DNA from 2 places in the Streptomyces sp. NPDC054842 genome. Region 1 is predicted to be linked to the other one. Evidence: predicted binding sites of a transcription regulator. Region 1 holds the regulator's gene; the other holds the start of a gene.
What was found. The regulator HrcA, encoded in region 1, represses chaperone genes, less so after heat shock. The targets are predictions, from matches to a motif close to TTNGCACTCNGNNNNNCNGAGTGCNAA.
Positions count from the first base shown of each region.

Region 1 (9,811 bases):
CGTGTCGAGGACGCCGTCCCAGTCGACCCCGCCCAGGTCGGGACGCCAGAAGTTGTCCCGCATGAGGCGGCCCGTCTCCTCGTACATCTGCCGCCACTCGGCGGCCGGGTCGACGCTCTGGTGGACCCGGGAGAGGTCGACGGTGATGTTGCTGTCGCTGTCGTCGTCGTTCGAGGCGCGGCGGTCGCTGGGGACGACCTTGAGCTTGCCGTCGGTCCACAGCAGGACCCGCTTGCCGTCGCCGCTGACGGCGAAGTGGTCGGCGTCGGAGGCGAGGTGCTCGATGCGCTGCTGGACGAGGTCGTAGCGCTCCAGCTCGGTCCTCGGGTCCGGGTCGTCCGGGGTGGCGCGGGAGGAGCCGAGCACCCCGCGCACCGGGTGGCGCAGCCACAGCAGGCCGTCCTTGGCGGCGCGCAGCCCGGTGTAGCGGGCGGCCTCGACGGGGAACGGCACGATGCGGTCGCCGAGTCCTTCGAGGTCGATACGGGTGGTCGGGGTGCCCTCGCTCTCGGGGGTCTCGTCCTTGTCGGGGGCCTCGAAGGGGCGGCCGTGGCGCTGCGGCCCGAACGGCGAGGGGGTGGTCGCGGCCAGCGTGATGAGGTGGGGCCGCGAGCCGCCGACGAAGGCGAGGTCGAAGACGTGCTCGTCGTAGACGGGGTCGAAGGAGCGCGCGGACAGGAAGGCGAGGTGCTTCCCGTCGAGGGTGAACGCCGGCGCGTAGTCCTGGAAGCGCAGCGGGGTCGCCTCGGTCACCGACAGGTCGGCGGTGTTGGCGAGCTTGAGCTGGCGCAGCGGGCGCGGGCCGGGGTGCGACCAGGCGAGCCACGCGGAGTCGGGCGAGAAGACGAGGCCGGAGACCTCGCCGTCCTCGCTGCGGTCGACCTCCCGGACCTCGCCGGTCTCCCGCTCGACGAGCAGGACGCGCCCGTCGTGCGAGGCGACGGCGGCGCGGCTGCCGTCGGGTGCCACGGCGAGCCCGAGGACCCGGCCGAGCCGGCCGGCGGCGAGCCGGCGCGGGGTGGCGCCGGGGGCGGCACCGGTGGCGGGCGCGAACTCCAGGGCGTCGTCGCCCTCGGCGTCGGTCACCCACACCACGTACTCCTCGCCGTCGGCGCGGAAGGTGCGGGGCAGCCGGGCGCGTACGCCGGGCTCGGCGGCGAGCGCGCGGGCCGGGCCCGCGCGGTGGGTGACCCAGTGGACGGCACCGCGCACGGAGACGGCGCTGCCGCGGCCGGTGTGGTCGGGCGCGCCCGCGCCGAACCAGCGGGCGGCGCTGACGGGATGGGGCTGGAGGTCGACGCGCTGGCCGCCGAGCCGGACGTCCAGCCGGCGCGGCTCGGCGCCGTCCAGGTCGTCGAGGAGCCACAGTTCACCGGCGGAGGCGTAGACGACCCGGGTGCCGTCGGTGGCGGCGTGGCGGGCGTAGAAGGCGTCGACGCCGGTGTGGCGGCGCAGGTCGGAGCCGTCGGCGAGGGAGGAGTACACGGCGCCGACGCCCTCGTGGTCGGAGAGGAACGCGACGCGCTGGCCGACCCACATCGGGTATTCGAGGTTCCCGTCGAGGTCCTCGTGCAGGCGGACGAACTCGCCCTCGCCCTCGCGGTCGATCCACAGCTTGCCCGCCGTGCCGCCGCGGTAGCGCTTCCACCAGGCGGCCTCGCGGCCCATGGGCGCGGACAGCAGGACGGTGCCGGGTCCGCCGTGGGCGACGTCGCCGACGGGGCCGTACGGCAGGGTGTCCGCGGGGCCGCCGTCGAGCGGGACGGCGCGGGCCCAGCTGCGCCGCAGGGAGGCCTGGCCGACCGTGCTGAGGGCGAGGACGCGTCCTTCCGGGGTCCAGCCGCGGACCTGGGTCCGCCCGCTCCCCCAGTAAGTCAGCCGCTTGGCGGGGCCGCCGTCGAGGGGGGCGGCGTGCACCTCGGGGGCGCCGTCCCGGGTGGAGGTCCAGGCGACGGTGGTGCCGTCGGGCGAGATGCGCGGGTGGTTCACCGGGACGTTGTCGGCGCTGACCCGCCAGGCGCGGCCGGCGGCGTCGAGCGGGGCGGCCCAGACGTCGTCCTCGGCCGTGAAGACGAGGAGGTCGCCGTGCAGGTGGGGGAACCGGAGGTATGCGGGGGGTACGGACTGTGTCACCCGGTCACCCTATGCAGCGCCCGGCCGCCCGGACAGGGGTTTGGATCACTTGGTGCCCCGGCGGCCGCGCCTCACTTGCCCTCGACCGGACGGCAGGAGGGGTAGTTCTCGCACCAGATGGTCTGCGTCTCGGTGACCGTCACGGTCGCCCCGGGCCGCCGCGGGTCGTAGGAGACGGGCGGGGTGCCGGCGGCGTCGCAGTTGCCGAGCACGCTGAGACGGAAGCGCTGTTTGCCGCCCACCTTGGCGGTGAGGTCGCCGCGTACGCACTTGCCGTTGACCTCGCGCGTGACCTCGCCGGTGATGGTGATGTCCTGCCCGCTCTTCGTCTCGCCCTGGCAGTCGACGTCCGCCACGGTCCGCACGGTGGGCGAGGACGACTTGCCGGGCGTGGACACCTTGTCGCGGTCGCCGTAGTTCGCGGTGCAGCTCAGCCACTGCACGTCGACGCCCCGCCGCTCCAGCTCCTTGGTGCCCGCCTGGTCCGTGGTGTACGCGACCGACGCGGAGCTGAGCCCGTCACCCGGTTCGCACGCGGCCACGCCGAACACGGCGACCGCGCCCAGAGCGGCCAGTCCGTGGAGCCTTCCGCGACCGGTCCGCCGCCTTGAATGCCTCAAAACCCCCATGGAGGGCAGCGTGCCACCGTCGCGGGCCCGGCGGTAGACCGCATGCGGCCAGTGTGACCGAGGGCCGCGAGGCGGCGGCGGCTCCCGCGCGGCTCCGCGAAGTCGCCCTGCGGAGGCGCGAGTTCCGGCGCCACCTGCGGGGACGGTGGGTCAGGACCAGCGTCCGGTGCGGCCCAGCAGCAGGGCCGTCGCCGCGGTGCCGGCGGTGGAGGTGCGCAGCACGCTGCGCCCCAGCCGGTACGCCTTCGCGCCGGCCTCGGCGAACAGCGCCAGTTCCTCCGGCGAGACACCGCCCTCGGGTCCCACGACGAGCACGATGTCGCCGCTCGCGGGGAGTTGGGCCGTGGCCAGGGGCTCACTGGGGTACGCGCGGTCCTCGTGCAGGACGGCGGCGAGGTCGGCGGTGGCCAGAAGTGCGGCGACCTGGCGGCTCGTCATGGCGTCGGTGATCTCCGGGAAGCGCACCCGGCGGGACTGCTTGCCGGCCTCCCGGGCGGTGGCCCGCCACTTGGCGAGCGCCTTCTGGCCCCGGTCGCCCCGCCACTGGGTGATGCAGCGGGAGGCGGCCCAGGGCACGACGCGGTCGACGCCGGTCTCCGTCATCGTCTCGACGGCGAGTTCGCCCCGGTCGCCCTTCGGGAGGGCCTGGACGACGGTGATGCGCGGCGACTCCGGCGGTTCCTCGGCGACCGCGCCCATCCGGACGGTCAGCCGGTCCTTGCCCTCGGCGCCGGTCACGACGCACTCCGCCCACCGGCCCGCGCCGTCGGTCAGGACGACGTCCTCACCGGGGCGCAGCCGCTTCACGGAGACCGCGTGCCGTCCCTCGGCGCCGTCGAGCACGAACTGTCCGCCGCTGTCCGGACGGAGGTCCTCGACCACGAACACCGGCGCGGTCATCGGGCCGTGCCCGCGGCCGGGAACGACGACAACGCTGTCTTCGCGGCGTCGAGTTCGGCGGCCAGGACCTCCACCAGCCGGCCGGCGGGCAGGTCGCGGGCCATCCGGTGGCCCTGGCCCGCCCACAGCGCCATGCCCTGCGGGTCGCCCGCCTTGGCCGCCGCCTTGCGCAGCGGGGAGGTGAGGTGGTGGACCTCGGGGTAGGCGGCGGGGGCGTAGGGGCCGTGCTCGCGCATGAAGCGGTTCACGAGGCCGCGGGCCGGCCGCCCGGAGAACGCGCGCGTCAGCTCGGTGCGGACGAACAGGGGGTTGGTCAGCGCCTCCTTGTGCACGGGGGCGGCGCCGGACTCGGGTGTGGCGACGAACGCGGTGCCGAGCTGGGCCGCGCTCGCGCCCGCCGCGAGGACCGCGGCGATCTGCGCGCCGCGCATGATGCCGCCGGCCGCGACGATCGGCAGCCGGACGCTCTCGCGGACCTGGGCGACCAGCGAGAGCAGCCCGATGCCGGCGCCGTCCGTCTCCGGGTCGTCCCGGTGGGTGCCCTGGTGGCCGCCGGCCTCGACGCCCTGCACGATCACCACGTCGGCGCCCGCCCGCTCCACGGCCTGCGCCTCGTCGGCCGTGGTCGCGGTGACCATCGTCAGCGTGCCGGCGCGGGCGAAGGAGGCGAGCACCTCGGGGGTGGGGCAGCCGAAGTGGAAGGAGACCGCGGGCACGGGATTGTCGAGGAGGACCGCGAGCTTGGTGTCGTAGCCGTCGTCGCGTCCGCTGTCGGGGTCGCCGAGCTCGGTGTGGTACCAGCCGGCCTCACCGGCGAGCTGGTGGGCGTAGACGTCGACGGCGGCCGGGTCCGTGTGTTCCTGCTGCGGCATGAAGAGGTTCACGCCGAAGGGGCGGCCGGTGAGGCCGCGCAGCTGCTTGATCTCCTGGTACATGCCGTCGGCCGTCTTGTACCCGGCGGCGAGGAAGCCGAGCCCGCCGGCCTCGGAGACGGCGGCGGCCAGCTGCGGCACGGAGACACCGCCCGCCATGGGGGCCTGCACGATCGGACACCGAAGGAGATCGGTCAGCGCGGAGGACATGACGGCATGTTGTCACGTCCTCCGTACAAGTCCGAATCCGGCCTTCCGGCGGCACAGGCCACCGGAATGTGCCTCTCCGGGCGTCCCGCGCGGGCACCGCGGGCGCCCGGTCGGGGCAGCCCGCGGGCGCCGGCGTCAGCGTCCGTTGAAGGCGTCCTTCAGCCGGGAGAACAGGCCCTGCTGCCCGGGCTGGAACTGGCCGGTGGGCCGCTCCTCGCCGCGCAGCTTCGCCAGTTCGCGCAGCAGGCGCTCCTGCTCCGCGTCCAGCTTGGAGGGGGTCATGACCTCGACGTGGACGATCAGGTCGCCCCGGCCGCCGCCGCGCAGATGCGTGACGCCGCGGCCGTGCAGCGGGATCGACTGGCCGGACTGGGTGCCCGGGCGGATGTCGACCTCCTCCAGGCCGTCCAGGGTCTCCAGCGGCACCTTCGTGCCGAGGGAGGCCGCGGTCATCGGGATGGTGACCGTGCAGTGCAGGTCGTCGCCGCGCCGCTGGAACGTCGAGTGCGGCAGCTCGTGGATCTCGACGTACAGGTCGCCGGCGGGGCCGCCGCCGGGGCCGACCTCGCCCTCGCCCGCGAGCTGGATCCGCGTGCCGTTGTCGACACCCGCCGGGATCTTCACCGTGAGGGTGCGGCGCGAGCGCACGCGCCCGTCGCCCGCGCACTCCGGGCACGGCGTCGGCACGACCGTGCCGAAGCCCTGGCACTGCGGGCAGGGGCGGGAGGTCATGACCTGGCCCAGGAAGGACCGCGTGACCTGGGACACCTCGCCGCGACCGCGGCACATGTCACAGGTCTGCGCGGAGGTCCCGGGGGCCGCGCCCTCGCCGTTGCAGGTGGTGCACACCACGGCCGTGTCGACCTGGATGTCCTTGGTGGTGCCGAAGGCCGCCTCGTCGAGGTCGATCTCCAGCCGGATCATGGCGTCCTGGCCGCGGCGCGTGCGCGACCGGGGGCCCCGCTGCGACGCGGTGCCGAAGAACGCGTCCATGATGTCCGAGAAGTTCCCGAACCCGCCGGCGCCGAAGCCGCCCGCGCCCCCGCCGCCGCTCTGCGAGAGCGGGTCGCCGCCGAGGTCGTAGACCTGCTTCTTCTGCGGGTCCGACAACACCTCGTAGGCGGCGTTGATCTCCTTGAACCGCTCCTGCGTCTTCGGATCGGGATTGACGTCCGGGTGCAGCTCGCGCGCGAGCCTCCGGAACGCCTTCTTGATCTCGTCCTGGGACGCGTCGCGGCGCACGCCGAGTACGGCGTAGTAGTCCGTGGCCACTTACGACTCCGCCAGGATCTGTCCGACGTACCGTGCCACTGCGCGTACCGCTCCCATCGTTCCCGGGTAATCCATGCGGGTCGGTCCGACCACGCCGAGTTTGGCGACTGCCTCGCCGCCCGAACCGTAGCCGACCGAGACCACGGACGTGGAGTTGAGCCCCTCGTGGACGTTCTCGTGACCGATCCGTACGGTCATGCCCGAATCCGTCGACTCACCGAGGAGCTTGAGCAGCACGACCTGCTCCTCCAGCGCCTCGAGGACCGGCCGGATCGTGAGGGGGAAGTCGTGTCCGAAGCGGGTGAGATTGGCGGTGCCGCCGATCATCAGCCGCTCCTCGTTCTCCTCGACGAGCGTCTCCAGCAGGGTGGAGAGCACCGTGGCGACCGTACCGCGGTCCTCCGTCTCGAAGGCCTCCGGCAGATCCTGCACCAACTGCGGCACGTCCGCGAAACGGCGGCCCGCGATCCGGCTGTTGAGCCGGGCCCGCAGATCCGCCAGCGACGCCTCGCCGAAGGGCGCCGGGCAGTCGATCATGCGCTGCTCGACCCGGCCGGTGTCCGTGATGAGCACCAGCATGACGCGGGCCGGGGCCAGCGAGAGCAGTTCCACGTGCCGCACCGTCGAGCGGGTCAGCGAGGGGTACTGGACGACGGCGACCTGCCGGGTGAGCTGCGCGAGCAGCCGCACCGTGCGCCCCACGACGTCGTCGAGGTCGACGGCGCCGTCGAGGAAGTTCTGGATGGCGCGGCGCTCGGGCGCGGTCATCGGCTTGACGCCGGCGAGCTTGTCCACGAACAGCCGGTAGCCCTTGTCGGTGGGGATGCGCCCGGCACTGGTGTGCGGCTGGGCGATGTACCCCTCGTCCTCCAGGGCGGCCATGTCGTTGCGGACGGTGGCCGGGGAGACGCCCAGCCGGTGGCGCTCGGTCAGCGCCTTGGAGCCGACCGGCTCCTCCGTCCCGACGTAGTCCTGGACGATGGCGCGCAGTACCTCGAGCCTGCGTCCACTGAGCATCGCGCACACCTCCAGCTGTCGGCACCTTGGTCGTCGCGGTCTTCCTCCTGGCACTCAGCGCGTGCGAGTGCCAGCGTTCCCCGGGCCAGTGTACGGCGGGGAGGTACGGCCCCGGCAAGGGCGGGCCCGTGACGTCCGCCGAGGTGTACGGACGTGTCCTGCGATGTCGCGCCGTCGCACCCCCCGCCGGGCTTCACCGCTAGCGTCTCCGTGTGACGGTGACTTGGGAAGAGCCGGGATGGGAGCAACTCGCGCCGCGGGCCGGGCGGTGCCGGCTGCCGGGCTGGGACTGCACCGCGGGGCTCGTGGTGGGCGAGGGGGCGGCCCTGCTGATCGACGCGGGGTCGAGCCTGGCGGAGGGAGCGCGGCTGCGCGCCGAGGCGGGCCGGATCCTGGGAACCGGGCGGCGTGTGACGCACCTCGCACTGACGCATCCGCACTTCGACCACGTCCTCGGGGCCGCCGCCTTCTCCGGGGTGGAGGTGTTCGGCGCGGTGGGCCTGGACACCGCGCTCGCCCACGGTCGCGAGGAACTGCGCGCCGACGCCGTACGCAACGGCCTGGACCCGCGCGCGGCGGCGGAGGCGGCGGACCTGCTCGTGCGGCCCCGCCACCTCGTCTCCGGCGAGTGGACGCTGGGCCTCGGCGGCGGCGCGCAGGTCCTGCTGGCGAACGTGGGCCCCGGGCACACCGCGCACGACCTCGTGGTGCTCGTGCCCGGCACCGACGGACCGGAGGTGGTGTTCTGCGGCGACCTCGTGGAGGAGTCGGGCGAGCCGCAGGCGGGGCCGGACGCCGTCCCGTCCCACTGGCCGGCCGCGCTGGACCGGCTGCTGGACCTCGGCGGGGAGGACGCGGTCTACGTGCCGGGCCACGGGGCGGCGGTGGACGCGGAGTTCGTCCGCGCCCAGCGGGACGCGCTCGCCGCCCGCTTCGGCGTGTCGTAGGCGCGGGCGGGGACTTCGGCGCGCGTCTTCTCCTATCGTCATCCGAATGCGCCAGTACTCTCCGGACCTGACCCCGCCGTGGAAGAAGCCCAAGCCCGTGCCCGAGGTCCCGGCCGACCCCGGTCTGGTGGTGGAGGAGCCCGGCACCGGTTTCTGCGGGGCGGTGATCGGCTGCGAGGCGGGCACGGTGACGCTGGAGGACCGCTTCGGCAAGCACCGGGTGTTCCCGCTGGAGCCGCGCGGCTTCCTGCTGGAGGGCAGGGTGGTCACCCTGGTGCGGCCCGCCGCGGGACCGGCCCGGCCCAGCCGCACCGCCTCCGGTTCGGTCGCCGTGCCCGGCGCCCGCGCCCGCGTGGCCCGGGCCGGCCGCATCTACGTCGAGGGCAGGCACGACGCCGAGCTGGTCGAGCGGGTCTGGGGTGACGACCTGCGCATCGAGGGCGTCGTCGTCGAGTACCTGGAGGGCGTCGACGACCTCCCCGCGGTGGTCGAGGAGTTCGGGCCCGGTCCGGACGCCCGGCTCGGGGTCCTGGTCGACCACCTGGTCCCCGGTTCGAAGGAGTTCCGCATCGCCGAGGGGGTCACGAGCGAGTACGCGCTCGTCGTGGGCCACCCGTACATCGACATCTGGGAGGCCGTGAAGCCGTCGTCCGTCGGCATCGCCGGCTGGCCCCGGGTGCCGCGCGGGCAGGACTGGAAGACCGGCGTGTGCCGCGCGCTGGGCTGGCCCGAGAACACCGGCGCCGCCTGGCAGCACATCCTGTCCCGGGTCCGCTCCTACAAGGACCTGGAGCCGGAACTCCTCGGCCGTGTCGAGGAGCTGATCGACTTCGTCACGGCACCGGAGTAGCGGCGCGCCCGGCACGGCACGCCGTCCGAGGGCGGATCCCAGCCCGCCGACCGCTGGAGGACGAACGCGACGAGGCGACCCGGGTCGGGGTCGGATTCCAGCCCGTCCGGCGCTTGAGGACAAGCGCGTCAGCGCGGCACAAGGCCCCCGGAGGGCGTGGCCCCAGGATACGGAGGAGAGCGGGGTACCTCAGTCCACCAGGTCGCGCACCACCGCGTCCGCGAGCAGCCGCCCGCGCAGGGTGAGCACGGCCCGCCCGGCCTCGTACGGCCCGGCTTCGAGGAGTCCTTCGGACAGGGCGCGGCGGGAGGCCGCGAGGCCGTCGGGCCTGAGCAGGGAGAGCGGGCAGCCCTCGCGCAGCCGCAGTTCGAGCAGGATGCGCTCGACCCGCCGGTCCTCGTCGGCGAGGAGTTCGCGTCCGGCGCCCGGGGACCGGCCGGCGGCCAGCGCCGCCGCGTACGCCCCGGGGTGCTTCACGTTCCACCAGCGCACCCCGCCGACGTGGCTGTGGGCGCCGGGCCCGGCGCCCCACCAGTCGGCGCCGCGCCAGTACAGCTCGTTGTGCAGGCAGCGTCCGGCGTCCGAGGTGGCCCAGTTCGAGACCTCGTACCAGTCGAAGCCCGCCGCCGCGAGCACCTCGTCGGCGATGAGGTACCGGTCGGCGTGCACGTCGTCGTCGGTCATGGGGACCTCGCCGCGGCGGATGCGGCGGGCGAGCTGGGTGCCCTCCTCCACGATCAGCGCGTACGCGGAGACATGGTCGGGGCCGGCGCCGAGGGCCGCGTCCAGGGAGGCCCGCCAGTCGTCGTCGGTCTCCCCCGGGGTGCCGTAGATCAGGTCCAGGTTGACGTGGTCGAAGCCGGCGGCTCGGGCCTCGGCGACACAGGCCTCGGGCCGGCCGGGGGTGTGGGTGCGGTCGAGCACCTTGAGGACGTGCTGCCGGGCGCTCTGCATGCCGAAGGAGATCCGGTTGAAGCCGCC
Region 1 is NZ_JBSGZN010000009.1:20,724-30,534, reverse strand. Features, by position in the region: gene ACWGIS_RS09390 (S41 family peptidase) at 1-2,133, opposite strand, end outside; gene ACWGIS_RS09385 (hypothetical protein) at 2,205-2,762, opposite strand; gene ACWGIS_RS09380 (16S rRNA (uracil(1498)-N(3))-methyltransferase) at 2,913-3,662, opposite strand; gene ACWGIS_RS09375 (nitronate monooxygenase) at 3,659-4,744, opposite strand; gene dnaJ (molecular chaperone DnaJ) at 4,880-6,016, opposite strand; gene hrcA (heat-inducible transcriptional repressor HrcA) at 6,017-7,033, opposite strand; gene ACWGIS_RS09360 (MBL fold metallo-hydrolase) at 7,246-7,980, shown strand; gene ACWGIS_RS09355 (DUF3097 domain-containing protein) at 8,027-8,830, shown strand; gene hemW (radical SAM family heme chaperone HemW) at 9,020-9,811, opposite strand, start outside.

Region 2 (9,811 bases), on a different contig from region 1:
ACCTGGCCAGAGACGGCGTCTCAACAACCCAGGCTGTGTGACAGGGAGTTGCCATGCCCGGACCGAAGGACCTCGACCCCGCCTCGTCGCCCCGCGCCATGATCGGGGCGGAGTTGCGGCACGCCCGCGAGAACGCGGGCCTCAGCCAGGCCGAGCTGGGCGAACCCCTCTTCGTGAGCGGTTCGTTCATCGGCCAGCTGGAGGCCGGGACGCGGCGGCTGCACCTCGAATACGCCGTCCAGATAGACGAGATCCTCGGGACCAGGGGGTTCTTCGAGCGCAACTGCCGGGCGCTGGCCAGGTCCCGGTACCCGGACCACTTCGCCGAAGCGGCGGAGGCGGAGGCGATCGCCACGGCGATCAGGGAGTATTCGAGCCTGCTGATCCCGGGGCTGTTGCAGACGGAGCGGTACGCGGAAGCGGTCTTCCGCGCCTACAAGCCGACGGCGCCCGACGCCGACATCCGGGCGCTGGTGGCCGCCCGACTCGACCGAGCGCGCCTGATCGACCATCCAACAGAGCCGTTGTTGTGGGTGGTCGTGGACGAGGCCGCCGTCCGGCGAGAGGTGGGCGGCGCCGTCGTGATGGCGGAGGCACTCCGGCACGTGACGGGCCTGGCACGCGATCACCGCATCCTGGTGCAGGTGCTGCCGTTCGCTTCAGGAGCGCACGCGTCGATGACCGGTCCGCTGAAGCTGATGGACTTCGAGGACGCGGCTCCGCTGTCGTTCGTCGAGGGACCGGACATGGGCAAGCTGCTGGACGACCCGGCGACGGTGGCCCGGCACAGCCTCACCTTCAACCTCCTCCAGGCGGCGGCCCTTTCGCCCCGGGACTCCCTGGCACTGATTGAGTCCGTGGCGGAGGATTACGGCCATGGAGACCAACACCCGTGAGAACGGCCTGACGGCAACCACCTGGTACAAGTCCAGCTACAGCGGGGGCGAGGGCGGGAACTGCCTGGAGGTCGCTCGCTGGCGCAAGTCCACCTACAGCGCCGGTGACGGCGGCGACTGCCTAGAGGTCGCCGACGGTCACCCGGCGCTCGTCCCCGTGCGGGACTCCAAGAACCTCGGGCCCGAGATCGCCTTCGGCGTCGCCGCCTGGGCCGCGTTCGTCACGCACGTCGGTTCCGGCGGCTGACCGGCGCCGGACACGCGAAAGGGGCGGCGCCCCCGTCACGGCGGGCGCCGCCCCTCGATGCGGGCGCGGTCAGCTCAGCGAGCCCAGCGCCGCCGCCTCGTACGACTTCAGCTCGTCGTGGCGGCCGGCCAGGACCTTCGCCGCCCACTCCGGGTCCTGGAGCAGCGCGCGGCCGATCGCGACGAGGTCGAACTCGTCGCGCTCCAGCCGGTCGAGCAGGTCGTCGATGCCGCGGACGGAGGAGCCCTCGCCCTGGAAAGCCTTGAGGAACTCGCCGGTGAGGCCGACCGAGCCGACGCTGATCGCGGGCTTGCCGGTCAGCTTCTTCGTCCAGCCGGCCAGGTTCAGGTCGGAGCCGTCGAACTCGGGCACCCAGTAGCGGCGCGTGGAGGCGTGGAAGGCGTCGACGCCGGCCGCGGCGAGCGGGGCGAGGACGGCCTCCAGCTCCTCCGGGGTCTCGGCGAGGCGGGCGTCGTAGTCCTGCTGCTTCCACTGCGAGTAGCGGAACAGCACGGGGAACTCGGGCGAGACGGCGTCACGGACCGCGGCGACGATCTCCGCCGCGAACTTCGCACGGGCCACCGGGTCGCCGCCGTACGCGTCGGTGCGCCGGTTGGTGCCGGACCACAGGAACTGATCGAGCAGGTAGCCGTGGGCGCCGTGCAGCTCGACGCCGTCGAAGCCGATGCGCTCGGCGTCCGCGGCGGCCTTGGCGAACGCCTCGATGACGTCGTCGATGTCCTGCTGGGTCATCGCCTTGCCCTTGGGCTCGGCGCCGGCGGTGTGGATGCCGGAGGGGCCGACCGCGGGGGCGTCGGCGAAGGGCGGCTGGCCCGCCCGGCGGACCATGCCGATGTGCCAGAGCTGCGGCACGATCGTGCCGCCGGCCGCGTGCACGGCGTCGGCGACCTTCGTCCAGCCGGCGAGCTGCTCCTCGCCGTGGAAGCGCGGCACGCGGTCGCTCTGGCCCGCGGAGTCGTGGCCGACGTAGGTGCCCTCGGTGACGATGAGGCCCACGCCCGCGGCGGCGCGCCGCGCGTAGTAGCCGACCACGTCCTCGCCCGGTACGCCGCCCGGCGAGAACTCCCGGGTCATCGGTGCCATCACGATCCGGTTCGGGACGGTCAGGCCGTTCAGGGACACGGGCCGGGAAAGGATCTCGGCTGCGCGGGACGCGGCGTCGGCTGTCACGTGAGGGCTCCTCGGGGCGGGGAAGACGGACATTCCGGTGGGTATGTGCACGTGCATTGACCCACCCTCCGGACAACGGTCCCCGGCGCCGCGGCATTCCGGGTCCCCGCCGTGCAGCGGTGTGATCCCGGCCACGCGGGCGGGGGGCCACCCCGGAAACGCCCGAGGGCGGCACCCCTGGGAAGGGGTGCCGCCCTCGGAAAGGACGAGCCTGATCCGGGAGGATCAGAAGTCCATGTCACCGCCCGGCATGCCGCCCGGGGCGCCGCCGGCGGCGGCCTTCTCGGGCTTGTCGGCGATGACGGCCTCGGTGGTGAGGAACAGCGCGGCGATGGACGCGGCGTTCTGCAGGGCAGAGCGCGTGACCTTCGCCGGGTCGATGATGCCCTCGGCGATCATGTCCACGTACTCACCGGTCGCGGCGTTCAGACCGTGGCCGACGGGCAGGTTGCGGACCTTCTCGACGATGACGCCGCCCTCGAGACCGCCGTTGACGGCGATCTGCTTGAGCGGGGCCTCCAGGGCGAGCTTCACGGCGTTGGCGCCGGTCGCCTCGTCACCCGTCAGCTCCAGCTTCTCGAAGACCGAGGAGGCCTGGAGCAGGGCCACGCCACCACCGGCGACGATGCCCTCCTCGACGGCCGCCTTCGCGTTGCGAACGGCGTCCTCGATGCGGTGCTTGCGCTCCTTGAGCTCGACCTCCGTGGCGGCACCGGCCTTGATGACGGCCACGCCGCCGGCCAGCTTCGCCAGACGCTCCTGGAGCTTCTCGCGGTCGTAGTCCGAGTCGGAGTTCTCGATCTCGGCGCGGATCTGGTTGACCCGGCCGGCGACCTGGTCGGCGGAGCCGGCGCCGTCGACGATCGTGGTCTCGTCCTTGGTGATGACGACCTTGCGGGCGCGGCCGAGCAGGTCGATGCCCGCGTTCTCCAGCTTGAGGCCGACCTCCTCGGAGATGACCTCGCCGCCCGTGAGGATGGCGATGTCGCCGAGCATGGCCTTGCGGCGGTCACCGAAGCCCGGGGCCTTGACGGCGACGGACTTGAAGGTGCCACGGATCTTGTTGACGACCAGGGTCGACAGGGCCTCGCCCTCGACGTCCTCGGCGATGATCAGCAGCGGCTTGCCGGACTGCATGACCTTCTCGAGGAGCGGCAGCAGGTCCTTGACGTTGCTGATCTTCGAGTTGGCGATCAGGATGTACGGGTCGTCGAGGACGGCCTCCATACGCTCCATGTCGGTGGCGAAGTACGCCGAGATGTAGCCCTTGTCGAAGCGCATACCCTCGGTGAGCTCCAGCTCCAGACCGAAGGTCTGGGACTCCTCGACGGTGATGACGCCTTCCTTGCCGACCTTGTCCATCGCCTCGGCGATGAGCTCGCCGATCTGGGTGTCGGCGGCGGAGATGGAGGCCGTCGAAGCGATCTGCTCCTTGGTCTCGACATCCTTCGCCTGCTCCAGCAGGGCACCGGAGACGGCCTCGACGGCCTTCTCGATACCGCGCTTGAGAGCCATCGGGTTGGCGCCGGCGGCGACGTTGCGAAGGCCCTCGCGGACCAGCGCCTGGGCCAGGACGGTCGCGGTCGTCGTGCCGTCACCGGCTACGTCGTCCGTCTTCTTCGCGACTTCCTTGACCAGCTCTGCGCCGATCTTCTCGTACGGGTCCTCGAGCTCGATCTCCTTGGCGATGGAAACACCATCGTTGGTGATCGTGGGGGCGCCCCACTTCTTCTCGAGGACGACGTTGCGACCCTTGGGACCAAGGGTGACCTTGACGGCGTCGGCGAGCTGGTTCATCCCGCGCTCGAGACCGCGCCGTGCCTCCTCGTCGAACGCGATGATCTTGGCCATGTGAAGTGGTCCTCCCGGACTGGGGTGGATTGCTCCGGACCGCGCTGGCGCCCGCGACGGACGGCCTGCCTGCCTAGTGGTTCCTTGCCCCACATGGCCTGCGGGCCTCACCGACCCGGTCCTTCGTTGTCACTCTCACCTTCAGAGTGCTAACGCCAATGATTAGCACTCGACCCCCGAGAGTGCAAGGTGCCTCCCTCCAGCGAGCCCCTTCCAGGGGGCGCGCGAAGCGCCTCACGAGCGCCTCCCGAGCGCCTGCGCGGCCCGCGCCACCCCCTCCCGCCCGGCAGGGTCCGGGCCGAGCCCGGGAACGCCGGGGAACGCCCGAGGGGCCCGTACCCCTGATGGGATACGAGCCCCTCGACGTGAGTGAGTGCGTGCGTGCGTGGCCGATCGCGCCGGGATCAGACGGCGAGTTTGACCATGTCCGCCTGCGGACCCTTCTGGCCCTGCGAGATCTCGAACTCCACTCGCTGACCCTCTTCAAGGGTGCGGTAGCCGTCCATCTGAATCGCGCTGTAGTGCACGAAGACGTCCGCACCACCGTCGACCGCGATGAAGCCGTACCCCTTCTCCGCGTTGAACCACTTGACGGTGCCCTGAGCCATGCCTAACTCCCCTATTACTGGCCCTTGCACAGATCCACACTTCGCGGATCCGGGTCAGACCTCACCCCCCAACGGTTGGGGGTGTGCGCCGGAACGCGTCGACCGCGGCTGAATGTATCTGTCCAACTGCCCTCTGCAACAGGTCAATCGGACGAGAATTCCGGGCATCGGCGATCGGCTGTATGTGGAGAATTCGCACATATTCAGGGCAAGTCGGGCCCCGTAAATGCCATAAAAGGCTCAAAAATGCCGGGTACATTGGCTGCTTCTTATCGGGCACCGGGTCGGTGTTCATATGCACCCGGCATGGAAAGCGAAGTAGCTTCCCCAACTCTACCGTGCTCAACCATGCAGAATTGCCCCCTCCGTTTCTCTCACGGAGAGGGCAATCCGGTGAAACGGTGCGTGGTCAGCAGCCGCCGGCCACGGCCGGGATGATTGACACGCCGGCGCCGTCGGGCGTCGCCGTCTCCAGGCCCTGCTCGAACCGCACGTCATCGTCGTTCACGTACACGTTCACGAAGCGGCGCAGCTTGCCCTGGTCGTCCAGGACGCGCGCGGCGATGCCCGTGTGGTTCTTCTCCAGGTCCGTGATGACCTCGGCGAGGGTCGCGCCCTCCGCCGGGACCTCGGCCTTGCCGCCCGTGTAGGTGCGCAGGATCGTGGGGATGCGAACGTTGACGCTCATGATGCGAGGCCAGCCTCTCGGAAGGAGTCCAGGTTCGGGCGGATGGTCGCGGTCAGACCGGTCCCGGCCACCGCGTCGAGGGTCTTGAGGCCGTCACCGGTGTTGAGGACGACCGTGGTCAGCGCCGGGTCCAGGGCGCCGCTCTCGATCAGCTTCTTCGTGACGCCCACGGTCACCCCGCCGGCCGTCTCGGCGAAGATGCCCTCGGTGCGCGCCAGCAGCTTGATCGCGTCGACGATCTGCCCGTCGTCGACATCCTCCACCGCGCCGCCCGTCCGGCGCGCGATGTCGAGGACGTACGGTCCGTCGGCCGGGTTGCCGATGGCGAGCGACTTGGCGATCGTGTCCGGCTTCTGCGGCCGCACGACGTCGTGTCCCGCCTTGTAGGCCACCGACACCGGCGAGCAGCCCTCGGCCTGGGCGCCGAAGATCTTGTACGGCCTGTCCTCGACCAGCCCGAGCCTGATCAGCTCCTGGAGGCCCTTGTCGATCTTCGTGAGCTGCGAGCCGGACGCGATCGGCACGACGAGCTGGTCCGGCAGCCGCCAGCCGAGCTGCTCGCAGATCTCGTACGCGAGGGTCTTCGAGCCCTCCGCGTAGTACGGCCGCAGGTTGACGTTGACGAAGCCCCAGCCCTCACCGGCCGGGTCGCCGATGAGCTCGGAGCAGAAGCGGTTGACGTCGTCGTAGTTGCCCTCGATGCCGACGAGCTCGCCGCCGTAGACCGCGGCCATGACGATCTTGCCCTGCTCCAGGTCGTGCGGGATGAACACGCAGGACCGGAAGCCGGCCCGGGCGGCGGCGGCGCCGACGGCGCCGGCCAGGTTCCCCGTGGAGGAGCAGGAGAGCGTGGTGAAGCCGAAGGCGCGGGCGGCCTCCAGGGCCTGCGCGACGACGCGGTCCTTGAAGGAGTGCGTCGGGTTGCCGGAGTCGTCCTTGACGAACAGCTTGCCGGCCTCGACGCCCAGCTCGCGGGCCAGGTTGTCGGCCTGCACGAGCTTGGTCCAGCCCGGGTTGATGTTCGGCTTGTCGGCGACGTCCGCCGGGACGGGCAGCAGGGGCGCGTAGCGCCAGATGTTCGCGGGGCCCGCCTCGATGCGCTTGCGGAGTTCCTCGGTGTCGTAGGCCGAGAAGTCGTAGGCGATCTCCAGCGGGCCGAAACACTCCTCGCAGGCGAAGACCGGGCCGAGCGGCACGCGGTGTCCGCATTCGCGGCAGGAGAGGGCGGCGGCGGGGCCGAGATCGACGGAGTCCGCGGCGGTGGGGGAGTTCGTGGTGCTTGCAACTGTCTGCGCAGCCATGGAGGCGAGGCCCTTTCTCCTCATCTTCCTCACGGCGCACTTCGCCGTGAGACGGATTTGGCACCTTCCCTAGCCGGGAGCCTCGCGAGCTGACCGATGACGATCAGGACGAGACCGGCTGGAGGGTTGCCGGGGCTTCAACGGGCCGTATCCCTCTGCCCCTCTGGATGAGCGGTGTTCAGTTGTTGATCTGCGCGCGGTTCCCGGATCAGGACATGCGATGGTCATCCGCGTTGTTCAAGACTGTAACCGACGGCCAGGACAGTTGAGATAGTCGTCCGAACCGCGAGATGGATCACACCCCGGGTGGGCGTGTGAGCAGACAGTGAGGAGCCCCGGACCGTGCTGGAAGAAGTCGAGCGCTGGCTGAGCACCCGCTCCTGGTCCGTCACCGATCGCCCGCTGCACAGGCTGATGGCCGCGAAACGGGCGACGGGCTCGACGGTCAGCGTCGTGCTGCCCGCGCTGAACGAGGAAGCGACCGTCGGCGAGATCGTCTCCGTGATCCGCCACGACCTGATGCGGCAGGTCCCGCTCGTCGACGAGATCGTGGTCGTCGACTCGGGGTCGACCGACCGCACCTCGGCGGTCGCCGCCGCGGCGGGCGCCCGGGTGGTGCACCGGGACGCGATCCTGCCGCGCCTGCCGGCCGTCCCCGGCAAGGGCGAGGTCCTGTGGCGGTCACTGCTGGTGACGAGCGGGGACATCGTCTGTTTCGTCGACGCGGACCTGAGGGAGTTCTCGTCGGACTTCGTCACCGGGATCGTGGGCCCGCTGCTCACCGATCCGGACGTCGCCCTCGTCAAGGCCATGTACGACCGGCCGCTGACCGTGTCCGACGGGTCCGCCTCCGGCAGAACCGCCGCGGGCCAGGGCGGACGGGTCACCGAGCTGATGGCGCGCCCGCTGCTGAACATGCACTGGCCGCAGCTCGCGGGCTTCGTGCAGCCGCTGGGCGGCGAGTACGCGGCCCGCCGGTCCCTGCTGGAGCGGCTGCCGTTCCCCGTCGGGTACGGCGTCGAGCTCGGCATGCTGGTCGACGCGCTGCACCTGGTGGGCCTGGACGCGCTCGCGCAGGTCGACGTGGGCGTGCGCAGGCACCGCCACCAGGACGGGCAGGCGCTCGGCCGGATGGCCGCCGCGATCTACCGCACCGCGCAGCTCCGGCTGGCCCGCGGCCATCTGATACGCCCGGCGCTCACCCAGTTCGAGCGGGGCGACGACGGCTTCGAGCCGCGCACCTACTCCGTGGACACGGAGGAGCGCCCCCCGATGGTGGAGATCTCCGAGTACCGCTCACGCAGAGTCGCGTGAGACGGCCCGGAGAGTGACGGACCGTGACGGGCTCCGGCGGTCGTATACGGCCGGTACCCGTCGAGTCCGTACGTTTGAGCGGTTCCGACCCGGGCTAAGTTGAGGCTTATGGCTTCCACGCACGGTGACCACCAGATCCTTGTCGCATCCAACCGCGGTCCGGTCTCCTACGAGGTCCGCGAGGACGGCTCGCTCCACGCCCGGCGCGGCGGGGGCGGACTCGTCTCGGGGCTCTCGGCCATCGGACCGGACGCGGGCGCCCTGTGGGTGTGCGCGGCCCTCGGCGACGGGGACCGCGAGGCGGTGCGGCGCGGGGTCGGCGAGGACGGCGTGCGGATGCTCGACATCGACGCCGAGGTGCACGCGGACGCGTACAACGGCATCGCGAACTCGGTGCTCTGGTTCGTCCACCACATGCTGTACCAGACGCCCCTGGAGCCGGTCTTCGACGCGGAGTTCCGGCGCCAGTGGGCCTCGTACGAGGCGTACAACCGCGCCTTCGCCGAGGCGCTGGCGGAGTCCGCGGCCACCGGTGCCTCGGTCCTGGTGCAGGACTACCACCTGACGCTGGTGCCGGGGATGCTCCGGGAGCTGCGGCCCGACCTGCGCATCGGGCACTTCTCGCACACCCCGTGGGCGCCCGTCGACTACTTCCGGATGCTGCCCGACGACATCGCGGACCAGGTGCTGCGCGGGATGCTGGGCGCGGACCGGCTGGGCTTCCTGACCCGGCGCTGGGCGGACGCGTTCACCGCGTGCTGCGCGGAGCTGGCCGGCGGGACCGGCGACACCCGGATCGGCGTGCACGGTCTGGGCGCGGACGCGGACTTCCTGCGGGCGCGCTCGCACGAGGCGGACGTGGACGACCGGATGGCGGCGCTGCGGGAGCAGATCGGCACGTCTCCCGAGGGGACGCCGCGCCGGACGGTCGTGCGGGTCGACCGCACCGAGCTGTCGAAGAACATCGTGCGCGGACTGCTGGCGTACGAGCGGCTGCTCGCGGACCGGCCGGAGTGGCACGAGCGCGTGGTGCACGTCGCCTTCGCCTACCCGTCCCGGCAGGACCTGGCCGTCTACCGGGAGTACACGGCCGAGGTGCAGCGGGTCGCGGAAGCGATCAACGCCCGGTTCGGGACGCCCGGCTGGACGCCGGTGGTGCTGCACGTCAAGGACGACTTCGCCCGGTCCCTCGCGGCGTACCGGCTGGCGGACGTGGCGCTGGTCAACCCGATCCGGGACGGCATGAACCTGGTCGCCAAGGAGGTGCCCGTCGTCTCGGACGAGGGGTGCGTCCTGGTGCTCTCCCGGGAGGCGGGGGCGCACGAGGAGCTGGGCGAGGACGCCGTCACGGTGAACCCGTACGACGTGGTGGGCACCGCACGCGCGCTGCACGAGGCGCTGACGCTGCCGGCGGACGAGCGCGCCACCCGCGCCAAGCGGCTGGCCGCGGCGGCGACCGCGCTCCCGCCCGCCCAGTGGTTCCTGGACCAGCTGAACGCCCTGCGGGCCTGAGCCCGTCCCGCGCCGGGCGCCGGGCAGGGGTAACCCCGGCCAGGCGCCGGGGAGGGGACCCACCGGCACCGGACGCGGCCGGGCACGGGGTGTCCGTGCCGGCCGGGCCGGGGCGGGTCAGACGATCCGGGCCGCCAGGGCGGTGAGGAGGGCGACGACCCCGGGCGGTCCCTCGACCACCAGGTCGGCGCGCTCGGCGAGTT
Region 2 is NZ_JBSGZN010000074.1:11,537-21,347, forward strand. Features, by position in the region: gene ACWGIS_RS34600 (helix-turn-helix domain-containing protein) at 54-896, shown strand; gene ACWGIS_RS34605 (DUF397 domain-containing protein) at 877-1,143, shown strand; gene ACWGIS_RS34610 (NADH:flavin oxidoreductase) at 1,213-2,334, opposite strand; gene groL (chaperonin GroEL) at 2,560-4,185, opposite strand; gene ACWGIS_RS34620 (cold-shock protein) at 4,590-4,793, opposite strand; gene ACWGIS_RS34625 (MoaD/ThiS family protein) at 5,203-5,481, opposite strand; gene thrC (threonine synthase) at 5,478-6,782, opposite strand; SAM riboswitch class I at 6,800-6,956, opposite strand; gene ACWGIS_RS34635 (glucosyl-3-phosphoglycerate synthase) at 7,125-8,096, shown strand; gene ACWGIS_RS34640 (alpha,alpha-trehalose-phosphate synthase (UDP-forming)) at 8,205-9,608, shown strand; gene otsB (trehalose-phosphatase) at 9,726-9,811, opposite strand, start outside.
Region 2: groL (chaperonin GroEL) is a predicted target of HrcA. The motif match lies at 4,348-4,374, and genes of this name have one in related genera.